DNA from 3 places in the Bacillus sp. MUM 13 genome. Region 1 is predicted to be linked to each of the others. Evidence: riboswitches for the same ligand, from Rfam matches in the RefSeq annotation. Region 1 holds a riboswitch; each other region holds the start of a gene.

Region 1 (5,070 bases):
AGGGCTGAAGGAAGATGCTACAGGAGCCAGGGCATTGCCTATTTATCAAAGCAATGCATATTTGTTCAAAGATACAGATCATGCAGCCAATCTATTTGGACTGAAGGAACCAGGGTATATTTACACGAGAATCCATAATCCGACTGTAACTGCTTTTGAAGAAAGAGCGGCACTCCTGGAAGGCGGGATCGGGGCTCTTGCCGTATCAAGCGGAATGGCTGCAATCACACTGGCCATCTTGAATATTGCTTCAGCGGGAGATGAAATTGTATCAGCTTCAACTTTATATGGAGGCACATATAACTTGTTCGCCAATACACTTCCAAGGTATGGAATCAAGGTTACCTTTGTAAAACCGGATGATCCTGAGAACTTCCGTAAAGCTATAACACCAAAGACGAAGGCAATATTCGGTGAAACAATCGGCAATCCAAGCCTTCGTGTACTTGATATAGAGAAGGTAGCAGAAATAGCCCATGAAGCAGGAATTCCGCTTATTGTGGATAATACCTTTGCAACGCCTTATTTGTGCAAGCCAATTGAATATGGTGCTGATATTATTGTGCATTCTGCTACCAAATGGCTTCTTGGCAACGGAACTGTACTAGGGGGCATCATCGTGGATGGCGGGAAATTCGACTGGAATTCCCCAGATTTTCCGGGGTTCACGGAGCCTGATCCAAGCTATGGAAATATCGTATACAGTGATGCAGCGGGCCCGGCTGCTTTTATTACCAAAGCACGTGTCCAGTTACTAAGGGATCTGGGGCCTTCGCTCAGTCCCCAAAGCGCCTTTCAATTCACTCTTGGGCTTGAGACCCTGCATGTAAGGATGAAAGAGCACATATCCAATACCGGGAAAATCATTGATTATTTAGAAAACCATCCGGCCGTAACTTGGGTGTCACACCCAGGGCATAAAGATCACCCTGATAGGAAACTGGCAGATAAATACCTTCCAAGAGGAGCAGGGGCCATTGTCATTTTTGGGATTGAAGGCGGCAGAGAAGCAGGAGCCAAGCTGATTAACTCCATACAGCTATGGTCACATGTAGCAAATGTTGGAGACGCAAAAAGCTTAATCATCCATCCTGCCAGCACAACCCATCAGCAGTTAAATAAAGATGAACTGATTCAATCTGGCGTAAGCGAGGATTTAGTAAGGCTATCAATCGGCATTGAAAATGCAGACGATTTGATTGAAGACCTTGAACAGGCGATTGAACAGGCAACTGGCCTGGCGTCCTTGGCTGTAAAATCTTTATAATTCGGAAAGAGAGGGTGCACATGCATTCTCTTTCTTCACTGATTCACGAAAAATTGTTTATCAAAGGATTTAAAATTTTTACTAACTTTTAAACGTTATGCATTGACACTTTTTCTTTCTGTATGTTACGATCACTTTCGTAATTAAAAATGAACATAATTGATGTGAACCGTCAATTACATATATCTGTTGCTCTTATCGAGAGAGGTGGAGGGATGTGCCCTATGAAACCCGGCAACCGGCAAGGATTTCCTTGAAAAGGTGCCAATTCACAAAAAGCTGATAAAGCTTTTAGAGATGAGAGAAAGGCCTTAGCTTATCTTGCCTTTCTGCTCATGCAGAAAGGCTTTTTCTGTTTAAGGCACTGATATTGGCCTTGCGCCATGCATGAAGAACAGATAATGCGCAATGATATATTGTAGATGGATACATGATTTAGCAAAAGTTTACTATGTTCATAGGCTTATACGGATAAGAGGTGGATTCAATGATAACGGTATCGAAAGTAAGTAAGCTATTTAAATCCAGCCTTGCGAAAGGCGAACCTATAAAAGCTGTTGATTCTGTAGATATCTCAATTGACAAAGGAGAAATTTTTGGGATTATCGGCTATAGCGGTGCCGGGAAAAGTACGCTGATCCGGATGCTGAACGGTCTTGAAAGGCCGACTGAAGGCTCGGTTCTTGTAGCAGGCAGAGAGATTTCCCGAATAAAGGGCGCGGAGCTTCGAAGCGCAAGACAAGAAATAAGCATGATTTTCCAGCACTTTAATCTATTATGGTCCAGGACTGTCGAAGAGAATATCTCCTTTCCCCTGGAAATTGCAGGCGTCCCGGCAAATAAGAGAAAAGAAAGGGTCAGCGAGCTTATTAATCTGGTCGGCCTAGAAGGGAGAGAGCGTGCATATCCCTCGCAGCTAAGCGGCGGACAAAAGCAGCGTGTCGGCATTGCAAGGGCGCTTGCCAACAATCCCAAGGTGCTCTTGTGTGATGAAGCGACTTCAGCACTTGATCCCCAGACTACTGATTCCATCCTGGAATTGCTCGTTGATATCAATAAAAGGCTGGGTCTTACCATTGTTTTGATTACGCATGAAATGCATGTCATCCGCAAAATCTGCCATCGTGTTGCTGTCATGGAAGGCGGCAGGGTTGTGGAGCAGGGACGTGTTTTGGAGGTTTTCCGAAATCCGACTGCGCAGATTACCAAACGTTTTGTCCAGCAGGTCACAGAACCAGAGGAAACAAAACCCGTATTGGATCATATTGGAGTCCGCTATCCAAAGGGCAAGGTCATACAGTTAACATTTATAGGAGAAAGTACAGAAAGTCCGCTCATTACCGGGCTAATCCGAAACTTCAATATCGATGTTAATATCCTCCAGGGGAAAATATCGCATACGCAAAATGGCCCTTATGGCACTCTGTTCATACATGTTGATGGAAAAAGCGATGAAATCACCCGTGCGATCACGTATTTAAATGAGCAGCAGGTAGGCGTGGAGGTGATATCAAATGCTGACTGATTTACTTCCAAATGTGGTTTGGGCAGATATGTGGGCAGCGACGAAAGAAACCTTATACATGACTGGTTTTTCATTGGTTGCTACATTTATTTTAGGCATTTTGCTTGGAACACTATTGTTTCTGACTTCTAAAGGTCAAATGTGGGAAAATAAAGCAATTAATGTCCTTGTTTCCGCGGTGGTCAACATTTTCCGTTCCATTCCTTTTATCATCCTGATTATTTTGCTGATCCCATTTACCCTGTTTTTGGTGAAGACCATGCTGGGTCCTGAGGCAGCTTTGCCAGCCTTAATTATTGGAGCAGCGCCCTTTTACGCCAGAATGGTGGAAATCGGGCTTCGCGAGGTTGATAAAGGTGTTGTGGAAGCAGCAAGATCAATGGGTGCAAAAACAAGTACTATCATCTTTAAGGTGCTGCTGCCTGAATCCATGCCGGCGCTTATTTCTGGCATTACTGTAACTGCAATAGCCCTAGTCGGCTATACTGCGATGGCCGGGGCAATTGGAGCAGGAGGGCTTGGAAATCTTGCATATTTGCAGGGATTTCAGCGGAGTAATAATGATGTTACTTTTGTTGCTACAATCACCATATTAATCATCGTATTTATCATTCAGTTTATTGGAGACATTATTTCATCCAAATTGGATAAAAGATAAAAAAAAATGAAATCTGGAGGAATACACAATGAAAAAGAAAAAGTGGTTTGCGGCTTTTGCGGCTTCGGCGGCACTGGCATTGGGGCTTACAGCCTGCGGAACAAGCGATAGCGGGAAGTCAGGGTCTGATGATAAGAAACTGATTGTGGGGGCTTCAAATATTCCCCATGCTAAAATATTGGAACAGGCAAAGCCTCTCTTGAAGAAAAAAGGCGTGGATCTTGAAATTAAAGTATTCCAGGATTATATTCTTCCGAATAAAGCACTTGCCAATAAAGAAATTGATGCTAACTATTTCCAGCATATCCCTTACATGGAATCACAAATGAAGGACCAGGGCTATAAATTTGAAAACGCCGGCGGAATTCATATTGAGCCAATCGGCATCTACTCGAAGAAATATAAAAAACTTCAGGATCTTCCAAAAGGCGGAACAATCATCATGAGGGACGCAGTGGCAGATGAAGGCCGCATTCTTTCCATCTTCCAGCAAAATGGACTTATTAAGCTGAAGCCGGGTGTGAAGAAAACAGATGCGACTATAAAGGATATTGTGGAAAACCCTAAAAAATTAAAATTCCAGCCGAATATCGAAGCAGGTTTATTGCCTCAGGTATATAAGAATAATCAGGGCGATGCTGTAGTCATCAATGCAAACTATGCACTGGATGCAGGCTTAGACCCGGTACATGACCCAATTGCGGTTGAATCAGGCAAAGATAATCCTTATGTCAATATCATCACGGTCCGCAAAGGCGATAAAAACAGAAAAGACATCAAAACGTTAGTTGAAGTTCTGCATTCGAAAAAAATCCAGGATTATATCACGAAAACATATAAAGGCGCTGTATTGCCTGTAGATAAATAAGTAAAAGGAGCGGCCTATAATGGGCCGCTTTTTCTATATTGCTCTCGCAGCAGTTCCTGCATAGTTGATCATTAACCGTCCATACTATGAAGGAAAATGAAACAAGGAGATGAAAGCATTTGAATAATGAACCCAGGAATGTAACTGAAAGTGTACTTCATGATTATAAAACCGGAATCGGAGTATTTCTGGAAAAAATGCCTGAGCTCGGCAGCAAATTCAATGCATTTACTGAAGCATGTTTCCAGGCAGGCGCACTTTCTCAAAAAGAGAAACAGCTGATTGCACTTGGGATAAGCCTATATACACAAGATGAGTATTGCATCATTTATCATGTTAAAGGATGTCTTGACCAGGGGGCCAGTGAGCAGGAGATTCATGAAGCAATTGGCGTAACGGCTGCATTTGGCGGAGGAGCGGTAATGAGCCAGGCAGTTACCCTGGTACAGGATACGATCCAGGAATTATCGGAATTTCATTAATCATGAATGCAAAAGCTTTAATGTTTTCTGTAAGCTTAAGCAATCAGAGGGTATTTGGAGCAATTCTCCATCTGGCAGCGATTTTCCTGAGCAAAGCCCATATGTTACGTTTTAACCCATTTTCATAAGGGTATAAGGACTTTGAACAATGATTTTGACTCATGTTAAAATTAAGCTGTTCTATAAAAGATGAAAGGATTGATTCATTATCAACTCTCTAGATTTACAAGTTACAGGTGAAATGGAAAAGGCTATGCAGCAATCACATGG
Region 2 (5,070 bases), on a different contig from region 1:
CGGGGGTTCCATTGATCGGAACATTACTCGCACCTGATAGAGAATTCCAATTCCAATCCGTATTCAGTAAGGGAGGATTTTAAACATGGTATTAAGCGAAAACGGATTTGTTTTTATCACCTACGCCTTATTAACCTGGTTTATCGTTTCAAATCTTACTTTAGTCTTCTTTTGTTTAAAAGATTGGGTTCTTGGTTTCTTTAGAAGAGCCTAGACACCCTAAAAACAGTGGAGTTGAATGAAATGGACAGAAACCTAGAACTTTCAGAAATACGTAATCTATTACGAAAGAATGCATTTACTGGTCCAACCGCAGGAATTGCCCCAGGGCATACACAAGCAAACCTTGTCATCCTGTCAAAGGACCTTGCCTATGACTTTTTATTGTTTTGCCAACGGAACCCAAAGCCTTGTCCACTGCTAGAAGTAACCGATATTGGATCAGCTGTTCCTAAACTGACAGCACCAACAGCAGACTTACGCTTTGATTTACCTAAATACAGGATCTATAAAAAAGGAGCTCTTGTTGAGGAAGTCCACGATATCGAAGCTTACTGGAAAAACGATATGGTTGCCTTTTTAATCGGCTGCAGCTTCACGTTTGAAAATCCCTTAATCGAAAACGGTCTTGTGATTAGACATATAGAAGAAAACCGGAATGTTCCGATGTATATCACGAATATTCAATGTCAACCGGCAGGGGCATTTCAAGGAAACCTAGTCGTCAGTATGCGTCCGTTTTCAGCTTCTGACGTCGTAAGAGCTGTCGAAGTAACATCCAGATTCCCTTCTGTACATGGATCCCCTGTTCATATTGGAAACCCTGAAGTAATAGGAATACAGAACCTGGATAAGCCAGACTTCGGGGAATCGGTAACGGTAAAAGAAGGGGAAATTCCTGTCTTTTGGGCCTGTGGAGTAACCCCTCAATCCGTGGCCATGTCCAGTAAACCGAATTTAATGATTACCCATGCTCCAGGGCATATGTTTATTACAGATATGAAGGATAGCCGCTATTCGATTTTATAAATAGGAAGAAAATATAGGAAAGCGACGTTGCATTAACTGAAGCGTCGCTTTTTTATGGGATTTATTGTGTCAAAAGGTTGAAAAAACGATACCTGGTGTATATTCCGTTCTTCAAGCATATACGCTATCCAGCCCATAAAATCTCCGTTGTCATTTCTTTACATGGAAGCGACTTTTTTAATTTTGGAGGGAAGATATGAAATCTAAATTGCTACTGTCCGCTGATACACCAGAACAACTGCGCCCTATCGATGTAGACAGGGTAATGATGGCTGCTTGCGAGCAGGGCTGTTTTAAGGATTTCAAAGATTGGCTGATATCTCACCGACTGCAAGAACGAACCTGGCAGCTGGTAAAGGAATTTACGGAAAGGATTGCAAAGAATATTTCGAAGAATAGGAGAATATAAACTGACCTAATCTAAATGCAGAAGAGAAGGATATCAAAATTGTCCGTACGTTGTATCACCAATTGAAAAAATCCAGAAGGGTGATGATGGAAAGTCCTTTATCGTTAAAGCCCAATGAATTGGAAACAGGGGAGTTTGTGGATACCGTTGTTTCAGCCGATTTTTATTGCGATTTTATTTTTGTTTTTAGCGGCTTGCAGCGAGGGGAAAAAAAAGATAATTTCAATCCTAAATATGCTTAAATGGCTCTTATGATACTTCGTACTTATTACAACTTTTGTTCATCATTCAATACCAATAAAGAAATGGCAGCACCCGCTCAACGGTTGGGAATCACCGAAAAGGTTTTTGATATAAAAGATAACTGTTTTATCTTCCTTTCGTGAGTGTGTTGTTTTCTTGGAATCATTATATATCGGGATTTTATAAAGTAGCATAAAAAGTTCATCATTTCCTCGATAAGGCACATATGCCTGCGTGGACTGAGACACGACACGCTTGAGATTACTTTCCAAATGGCAACTGACTATTACGAGGTTCCGTTAGAAACTATATTTAAAAAAGGAAGGTTCTAAAAAAAGGTCCCATATAAAATAGGATACATCGCTTACTATCTCGAAAAAATCTTGACACATATCCAGATAAACTGTATGAATATAAATATTCAGAATAATGATTTATCATTTTTGCGAGAGGATAGTCTTCACTTTCTGATCTAGTTTCTATGCAGTTATCAAAAATCGAGAAAACGAGAAATTACTATGAAAGACTATTCTATAAATAGAATACGAGGAGAAGTTCAGATGAAAAAATCCGTGCGTAAAATTGGAATTATTGGGGTAGGAAATGTCGGAAGTGCCGCGGCCTTCTCGGTGGTTCATCAAGGAATTTGTGAAGAGTTAACCCTTGTCGATATTAAAGAAGAGAAAGCGGTTGGTGGGCAATCGATTTTGCTGATAGTGTAGGCTTTATGTCGTCGCGTACGAAAGTGACATCTGGAAGACTGCTAGATTTAAAGGACCACGATGTCATCCTTATTAGCGTTGCGGGTGAGCCCTTAAAACCTTGGGAAACACGATTAGATTTATTAAAAGGTACCTCAGCAATTATAAAGGAAGTTATTCCTCCGTTGAAAGATGCTGGATTTGAGGGGATTTATGTCGTTGCAACGAATCCATGCGATATCATTACCTATTTAACTTGGAAACTATCTGGTTTACCGCGTAACCAAATCATTGGGACAGGGACGGCACTAGATAGTAGTCGTTTTAGAAAGATTCTCTCTGAATATCTGCATGTAGATCCTCGTAGTATTACAGGATACACACTTGGGGAGCATGGTGAGTCTCAATTTGGCGCTTGGTCACATGTAACAGTTGGCGGCAAACCCATTCACGAATATATTAAAGAAAATAAAAACGAGATCGAACCTTTTGATTTTGATGAAGTCATTGAACATACGAAACGTGAAGGCTGGAATATTTTCAACCGGAAAGGAAAAACAGAATATGGTATAGGGAACGCACTTGCCTTTATTGCCAAGTCAATTCTAAATGACGCCTATACAATATGCCCCGTGTCGGTTGTATTAGATGGCGAATATTGAGGAAAAAGGACTTGCGATTGGTGTTCCAGCAGTACTTTGCCGTACAGGTCTGAAACAGGTGATTGAACTTAAATTAGATGAAAAAGAACTTGTGCTGTTCAACCACTCTGCTCATGTGATAAAAGAAAATATTGCTTCTTTGGAACTTTAATATTTAAATCGATTTGTATCATGAGTGGCTTTAGGAACACTGTCTGCATTTCTTCTCTATCTGATTTAAAAATTTAGTCTGTAGATTATGGATATAACCATCTATTCATACTTTTTAGAAAATTTATTCTAAAAATAATATTGACGCAATTCGACAAACACATGTATAGTATACATACTGAAATAAATCGAATATTATCTTATCTAGAGTGGTGGAGGGAAAGGCCCGATGAAACCCGGCAACCAAGTCTTTTAAAGGCTCAGGTGCTAATTCCTACAAAACGGAAATTAGTTTTGTAAGATAAGAGAAGTTGTGTGCATTCAAACCGCTTCTCTTTAGAGAAGCGGTTTTTTGGTGCTGTATGATATTACATAACAACTAGATAAGAGATAGGGAGTATTTCAGACCAGATTCCAAGTAAACAACTAAGAAAAGGAGAGTTTAAAATGAAAAAATCAGCAAAATTATTATCTATTAGTCTAGCTATCATTTTATCATTGGCTTTAACGGCATGTGGCGGGACAAGTTCAAAAGAATTAAGTACAAAGAAAATTACAGTGGGTGTCACCGGTGGACCACATCAACAAATCATGGAGCAAGTTGCTAAATTAGCAGAAAAAGACGGTCTAAAGATTGATATTAAAGTGTTTAACGATTACAATACACCGAATGCTGCACTTAGCGAAGGAAGTCTCGATGCCAATAGCATGCAAACATTACCTTTCTTAAAGGGCCAAATTAAAGACAAAGGCTATAAAATTACAGATGTCTTCAAAACAGTTGCCTTTCCGATGGGGATCTATTCTAAGAGTATAAAAGATATTAAGGATCTTAAAAAAGGGGATTCAATTGCCGTTCCCAATGATCCAGCCAACGAGTTACGTGCATTGCAATTATTTGAAGCTGCTGGAGTCATTAAGTTGAAAGACGGCGTTGAACAAAGCGCAACGAAAAAAGATGTGGTTGAAAATAAATTGAACTTACAAATAAAAGAACTTAATGCAGAATCACTTCCAGCTCAACTTGGTGAAGTGACTGCCGCAGCTATAAATACAAACTTTGCAATGGGTGCAGGTCTAACCATTAATAAAGATGCGATTTACCACGAACCTATTGAAAACAATCCTTACCCGAACTATTTTGTCGTACGTACTGAAAATAAAGATGATGCAGTCATAAAAACGATTGAAAAATACTATCACTCAGATGCTATTAAAAAATATATTGCCCAAAAATTTGGTGGTTCAGTTGTGCCTGCTTGGTAAGGAGGAGCCCATATATGATCAGCCTGCAGCATGTATCGAAAACGTTTGAAGTCGGAAATAAGAAAGTTGAAGCATTAAAAGATGTTTCGATCGAGATTAAAAAAGGGGAAATTTTCGGTGTAATCGGATTTAGTGGTGCCGGAAAGAGTACATTAATCCGCTGTGTGAACGTACTTGAAAGACCCACCAGCGGAAAGGTTTTAATTGATGGCACGGACATCTTAACTTTGAAGAAAAAAGACCTTCAAAAAGTTCGTCAAAAAATAGGGATGATTTTTCAAAGTTATAATCTCTTAAAGACGGCTAACGTTTATCAAAATATTGCGATTCCCCTTCGTTTAGAAGGTGTCCCGGCGCATGAAATTGAACAGCGTGTAAATAAGTATTTAAAAATTGTCGGTCTAGAAGATAAGGCCCAAGCATTTCCTAATCAATTATCTGGAGGTCAAAGGCAACGTGTGGCAATCGCACGTGCCTTAGCCCATGAGCCAGAAGTTCTTCTTAGTGATGAAGCAACCAGTGCCCTGGATCCAACGACCACAGAACAAATCTTGGAACTATTATTGAAAATCAATAAAGAACTGGGCATTACCATTTTTCTCATCACCCA
Region 3 (5,070 bases), on a different contig from region 1:
TTGTGTTTTTTATATATCCGCTGTACGATTGGTCACTGTTATGGAACAGGAAGATCATGAATTTCCCGTTTGCGCTGTTTTTGCCGATCGCGAGTATTATCCTTGGTGTCCTTTATGGAGCCATTTCAGGTGTTTACTGGAAAAGGCAGCTTGCTGAAGTGGGTGACGAGTTATATAAAATATCACAAGGCTCTGCATCTTCATTTGAAGGAAATACACAAGTTCAGGAGTTTGCAAGAATTTCAGCACAGCTTGAAAATGTGCGCAGGCATATCGCTGAACAGGCCAAATCGGTTCAAAAGCTGGCCAATGAAAAAGTGAAGGATCAGGAAAAATATATTCAGGAAATTATTTCGCAGGAAAGAAACCGCCTGGCAAGGGAGCTCCATGATTCTGTCAGCCAGCAGCTGTTTGCCGCCTCGATGCTCATGTCAGCCATAACCGAAAGCAGGCAGGATACCGACAGCAATGAAATGAAGCAGCTTAAGCTAACAGAGAGTGTCATTCATCAGTCACAGCTTGAAATGCGGGCACTCCTCCTTCATTTGCGCCCGGTGCCGCTAAGAGGCAAATCCCTTCAAGAGGGCATTACCTCATTGCTTGGGGAGCTCGTTCAAAAAGTTCCGATGAAAATCACATGGAAGATAGAACCTGTTTCTATGGACAGGGGGATAGAGGATCATTTATTCCGCATCCTTCAGGAGTCTGTTTCCAATACTCTAAGGCATGCAAAAGCTTCATCACTTGAGGTTTCACTAATATCAAGAGACGGCCTGATTATCTTTATCATTGCAGATGATGGCTGCGGCTTCCGCTCAGAAAACTCCAAAGCAGGTTCTTATGGGCTTCTTAATATGCAGGAGCGTGCTGCAGAAATTGGCGGCACAATGAAAATAGTCAGTGTGATCAATAAAGGAACTAGGCTCGAAGTAAAAGTGCCATTAATTTCTTCAGGAGGTGAAGATATTGATTAAAGTATTGCTTGTAGATGATCATGAAATGGTAAGAATAGGGGTATCTTCTTATTTATCTATGCAGGCTGATATAGAAGTGATCGGCGAGGCAGATGATGGCGGTGCAGCAGTAAGGCTGGCACTTGAACTGCGCCCGGATATTATATTAATGGATCTGGTCATGAAAGAAATGGACGGGATTGAGGCAACCAGACTGATAATCGATAAATGGCCGGAAGCAAAAGTCATTATCGTCACAAGTTTTCTGGATGATGAAAAGGTATACCCGGCTCTTGAAGCAGGAGCTTCCAGCTATATGCTGAAAACCTCAAGGGCAAGTGATATAGCAGAGGCAGTGCGTTCTACATTCCATGGCCATTCCGTGCTGGAACCGGAAGTGACAGGCAAGATGATGAAAAAAATGAGAACACCAGCTGTGCGGCTTCTCCATGAACAGCTCACAAACAGGGAAATGGAAATTTTGCTGCTGATCGCACAGGGGAAAACCAATCAGGAAATCGCAGACGAACTATATATTGCCCTGAAAACAGCAAAGGTGCATGTCAGCAATATTTTGAGCAAACTGGAAGTGCAGGATCGCACACAGGCCGTCATTTATGCATTCAAGCATGCACTGGTGAAATAACAGGGAAAACTGGAGACTCTTTATTAAAAGCGCTCTTTTAAATAGGCTCTTTCCGTAAACTTTGCTGCTATGGAACAAGGGGTTGATTTCCGCTCCAGGGTGCTTCGCTTTCCGCGGGGCGTGTGCTGAGCCTCCCAGGCGTCGTCTGCGGGGTCTCACCTGTCACGCTGATCCCGCAGGAGTCTCCGCACCTTCCGCTCCAATCAACCTGCTTTAACAATGGATTTTCCTCGCAGAACTATTTAAGTAACAACAATCTTTAAGAAAAGAGCATTTACATAAAATGAAGATTTTTTAAGCGGAAATATATGACCCGCTATAGCAGGATGAGAACGAAACAGGCTTTGACAAAAATGGGGGATAGGATATGGAAGACAACACTTATTATACGGGCATCCTTCACATAGGCTCTCTTTTAAACCATGCGGGAATACCCTATGAATTTACCGGGGCTTCAGCACTTTTGCTGCAGGGGGTCATTCTGGAGGACGAAGATAAAATAACCGTAAGCGTACAATGGGATCTGCTTCAGCAGGCATATAGCCTTTTTGAAACCTTCAAGCCTTCTCAACTCGTGAAAACCCCGGAAAAGGCAGAGTTTCATCTTAAGATCAACCAAATAGAAGCGGTAATAAGCTTCTTTTACAATACCACTGTTAAAACAGATCCATACCGGATAGCCATTCCGCATGGCGGCGAAGAGATCTGGTGCCGTTCACTTTACAGCCATTTATACGATAAAGAAATGAATAGATTCAGCAGCAGCATCCATGCCCATCTATTGAAGCAGCAGCAGGGATTCACCGAGCATAATGAGCAGGCCTGGAACCAGAATAATTATCTGGCGCTTATTAACAGGTACGGGCGCCCGGAAGACATGGCAGAAAAGATCAGGCAGAACCCTGCTTGGAGGCTGCATCCCTTCTATAAGTATTTAGGTGATCTTAATGGAAAGAAAGTAGCCCATTTGATGGGGTCAAATGGAGTGAAAGCAGCAGCACTGGCATTACTGGGTGCAGAGGTTACGGTGGCTGATTTTTCAAAAGAAAATAAAGCATTCGCAGAAGAACTGGCAGCTTCTTGCGGAGTCGATATAAACTATATCGTTTCAGATGTTCTTTCGCTGCCTCAAGCAGAGCTTGGCGGAAAATATGACCTTGTTTTAATGGAGCTTGGCGTTCTGCATTATGTAATCGACCTTCAGCCGTTAGCAGAGGTTATCAGGGGCTTGCTGAAGAAGGGCGGAAGATTTGTCCTTCACGAGTTTCATCCTATTTCAACGAAGCTGATTTCATCTTCAGGAAAAAAACATAAAGTAACCGGCAATTATTTTGATTCACAGATAGAAAATAATAGAGTGGCATTTACCAAGCATATGCCCGAGCAAGAGCAGGAAAGCCTGTCAAATGTGGTCCAAAGAAAATGGTCCATAGGCGAGCTGATTACGGCAATTGGCCAATCAGGACTTGTAATTAAGGTGCTGGAGGAGGAGCCGAATCATAAAATCCACGATATCGGGCTTCCAAAAACCTACACACTTGTCTGTGAAAAAACATATTAATGTATTATTGAAAATTATCTAACAATAAAGTTGACGGATAACCAAGGTTCGTAGTAGGATTAATTTATGTAAAAATTGAATAGTACTTATCGAGAGAGGTGGAGGGACTGGCCCTTTGAAGCCCGGCAGCCGCTGACACAGTCAGAATGGTGCCAATTCCAGCAGAGTCATGCACTCTGGCAGATAAGCAGGGGATAAATCGAAACTTCTTCTTATCGGGGGAAGTTTTTTTGTGTGTTTTTTTATTCAAGATGAAGGCAGAATTGAATGGAAAAGGAGATAGAGAGATGAAATTTGGATTTTGGCTTCCCATCTTTGGCGGATGGCTTCGAAATGTAGATGATGAAAACATGCCGCCAACCTTTGAATATGCCAAGACTGTCATCCAGGCTGCAGAACAGTGGGGATATGATACGACATTGATTGCTGAACTTTACTTGAATGATATAAAAGGGCCTGAACAAGATTCGCTTGAGGCCTGGACTACAGCAGCAGGGCTTGCTGCTGTGACCGAAAAAATCGAAATTATGACCGCTGTCAGGCCTGGATTCCATAATCCGGCTGTTACAGCAAAAATGGCGGCGAATATCGACCAGATAAGCAATGGCCGATTCACGCTGAATATTGTTTCAGCCTGGTGGGAGGAAGAGGCTCGCCAGTATGGAGGGATCTTTACGGCCCATGATGAACGATATGACCGCACGGAAGAATTCATTGATGTTATTCAGGGCTTATGGAAAGAAGATGTCTTTTCCTATAAGGGAAAGTACTATGATATCAAAGATGCCCATTTAAGCCCAAAACCGGTGCAGCGGCCTAATCCAATCCTATATGCCGGCGGTGAAAGTGAACGCGGCAAACAGGTGATAACGGGAAAATGTGACGCATATGTGATGCATGGCGGAACAGTTGAAGAAATCAGGGGTAAAATTCAAGGAATGAAGGAAAGACGGGCAGAATCAGGAAAACAGCCTTTCTCATCTTTTGGATTGGCCGCCTATGTAATCTGCAGGGACAGTGAAGAAGAAGCACAGGAAGAACTTAAGAGAATTACGGATGTTAAAGAATCCAGTGCATATGCCGGATATAATGATTTCGTTAATAAGTCGCAGCTTGAGCAGCAGGTCAAGCTTTATGATTATTCGGTCTCCAACAGGGGATTGCGCCCGAACCTTATTGGGACTCCAGAACAGATTGCAGAGCGTATCATTAAATTTGAAGAAGCGGGAGTAGATTTGCTTTTGCTTCAGTTTTCACCGCAGCTGGAAGAAATGGAGCGCTTCGCGAAACAGGTAAAACCGCTTGTGGAGAAAAAACGCCAAAAAACAAAAGCCTGACGGTCAAGTTTTGAAGCTTATAACAGGAGGCTATAATAATGAGCAAAATTTACATCATTCACGAAAACAGCGAATGGACAGAGCATCTGACAAACAGATTGAATGAACTGAACCTGCCTTATGAAGAGTGGCATCTTGACCATGGACTGGTGGACTTATCCCAGGAGCCGCCGGAAGGCGTGTTTTACAGCAGAATGAGCGCTTCTTCCCATACAAGGGGCCACCGTTTTGCGCCTGAACTTACCGAGTCGGTCTTGGCATGGCTTGAGCAGCACGGACGGAAGGTCCTGAACGGCAGCCGGGCTCTCCGATTGGAAGTGAGCAAGGTCAATCAATACACGGCACTAGCAAGCCATGGCATTAAAACACCTAAAACCATCGCTGCAGCCGGGAGAGATATGATTATAGAAGCAGCCGGGAAGTTGGGTGCAGAATCCTTTATCACCAAACATAACCGTGCCGGAAAGGGACTTGGGGTCCAGCTGTTCCATTCCATTGATGCACTGAAGCAATATGTGGATAGCCCTGATTTTGAAGAACCGGTCGATGGCATTACACTGATTCAGGAATATA

What was found. A riboswitch is a leader RNA that binds a small molecule or an ion and turns the genes downstream of it on or off. The one in region 1 is predicted to bind S-adenosylmethionine.
Region 2: another riboswitch for S-adenosylmethionine. It lies ahead of BIV59_RS10535 (MetQ/NlpA family ABC transporter substrate-binding protein); the one in region 1 lies ahead of BIV59_RS09775 (methionine ABC transporter ATP-binding protein).
Region 3: another riboswitch for S-adenosylmethionine. It lies ahead of BIV59_RS08280 (LLM class flavin-dependent oxidoreductase); the one in region 1 lies ahead of BIV59_RS09775 (methionine ABC transporter ATP-binding protein).

Annotation. Positions count from the first base shown of each region.
Region 1 is NZ_MLYQ01000031.1:15,195-20,264, reverse strand. Features, by position in the region: gene BIV59_RS09780 (O-acetylhomoserine aminocarboxypropyltransferase/cysteine synthase family protein) at 1-1,267, shown strand, start outside; SAM riboswitch class I at 1,460-1,571, shown strand; gene BIV59_RS09775 (methionine ABC transporter ATP-binding protein) at 1,755-2,792, shown strand; gene BIV59_RS09770 (methionine ABC transporter permease) at 2,782-3,450, shown strand; gene BIV59_RS09765 (MetQ/NlpA family ABC transporter substrate-binding protein) at 3,479-4,318, shown strand; gene BIV59_RS09760 (carboxymuconolactone decarboxylase family protein) at 4,438-4,800, shown strand; gene BIV59_RS23600 (YuzK family famiily protein) at 5,042-5,070, shown strand, end outside.
Region 2 is NZ_MLYQ01000034.1:18,998-24,067, reverse strand. Features, by position in the region: gene BIV59_RS10555 (sodium:solute symporter family protein) at 1-83, shown strand, start outside; gene BIV59_RS10550 (putative hydro-lyase) at 229-1,029, shown strand; gene BIV59_RS10545 (hypothetical protein) at 1,226-1,438, shown strand; partial or broken gene BIV59_RS24325 (hypothetical protein) at 1,639-1,824, shown strand; partial or broken gene BIV59_RS10540 (L-lactate dehydrogenase) at 2,242-3,195, shown strand; SAM riboswitch class I at 3,392-3,502, shown strand; gene BIV59_RS10535 (MetQ/NlpA family ABC transporter substrate-binding protein) at 3,642-4,460, shown strand; gene BIV59_RS10530 (methionine ABC transporter ATP-binding protein) at 4,475-5,070, shown strand, end outside.
Region 3 is NZ_MLYQ01000027.1:19,702-24,771, forward strand. Features, by position in the region: gene BIV59_RS08265 (sensor histidine kinase) at 1-974, shown strand, start outside; gene BIV59_RS08270 (response regulator) at 967-1,599, shown strand; gene BIV59_RS08275 (class I SAM-dependent methyltransferase) at 1,967-3,160, shown strand; SAM riboswitch class I at 3,244-3,350, shown strand; gene BIV59_RS08280 (LLM class flavin-dependent oxidoreductase) at 3,448-4,497, shown strand; gene BIV59_RS08285 (ATP-grasp domain-containing protein) at 4,536-5,070, shown strand, end outside.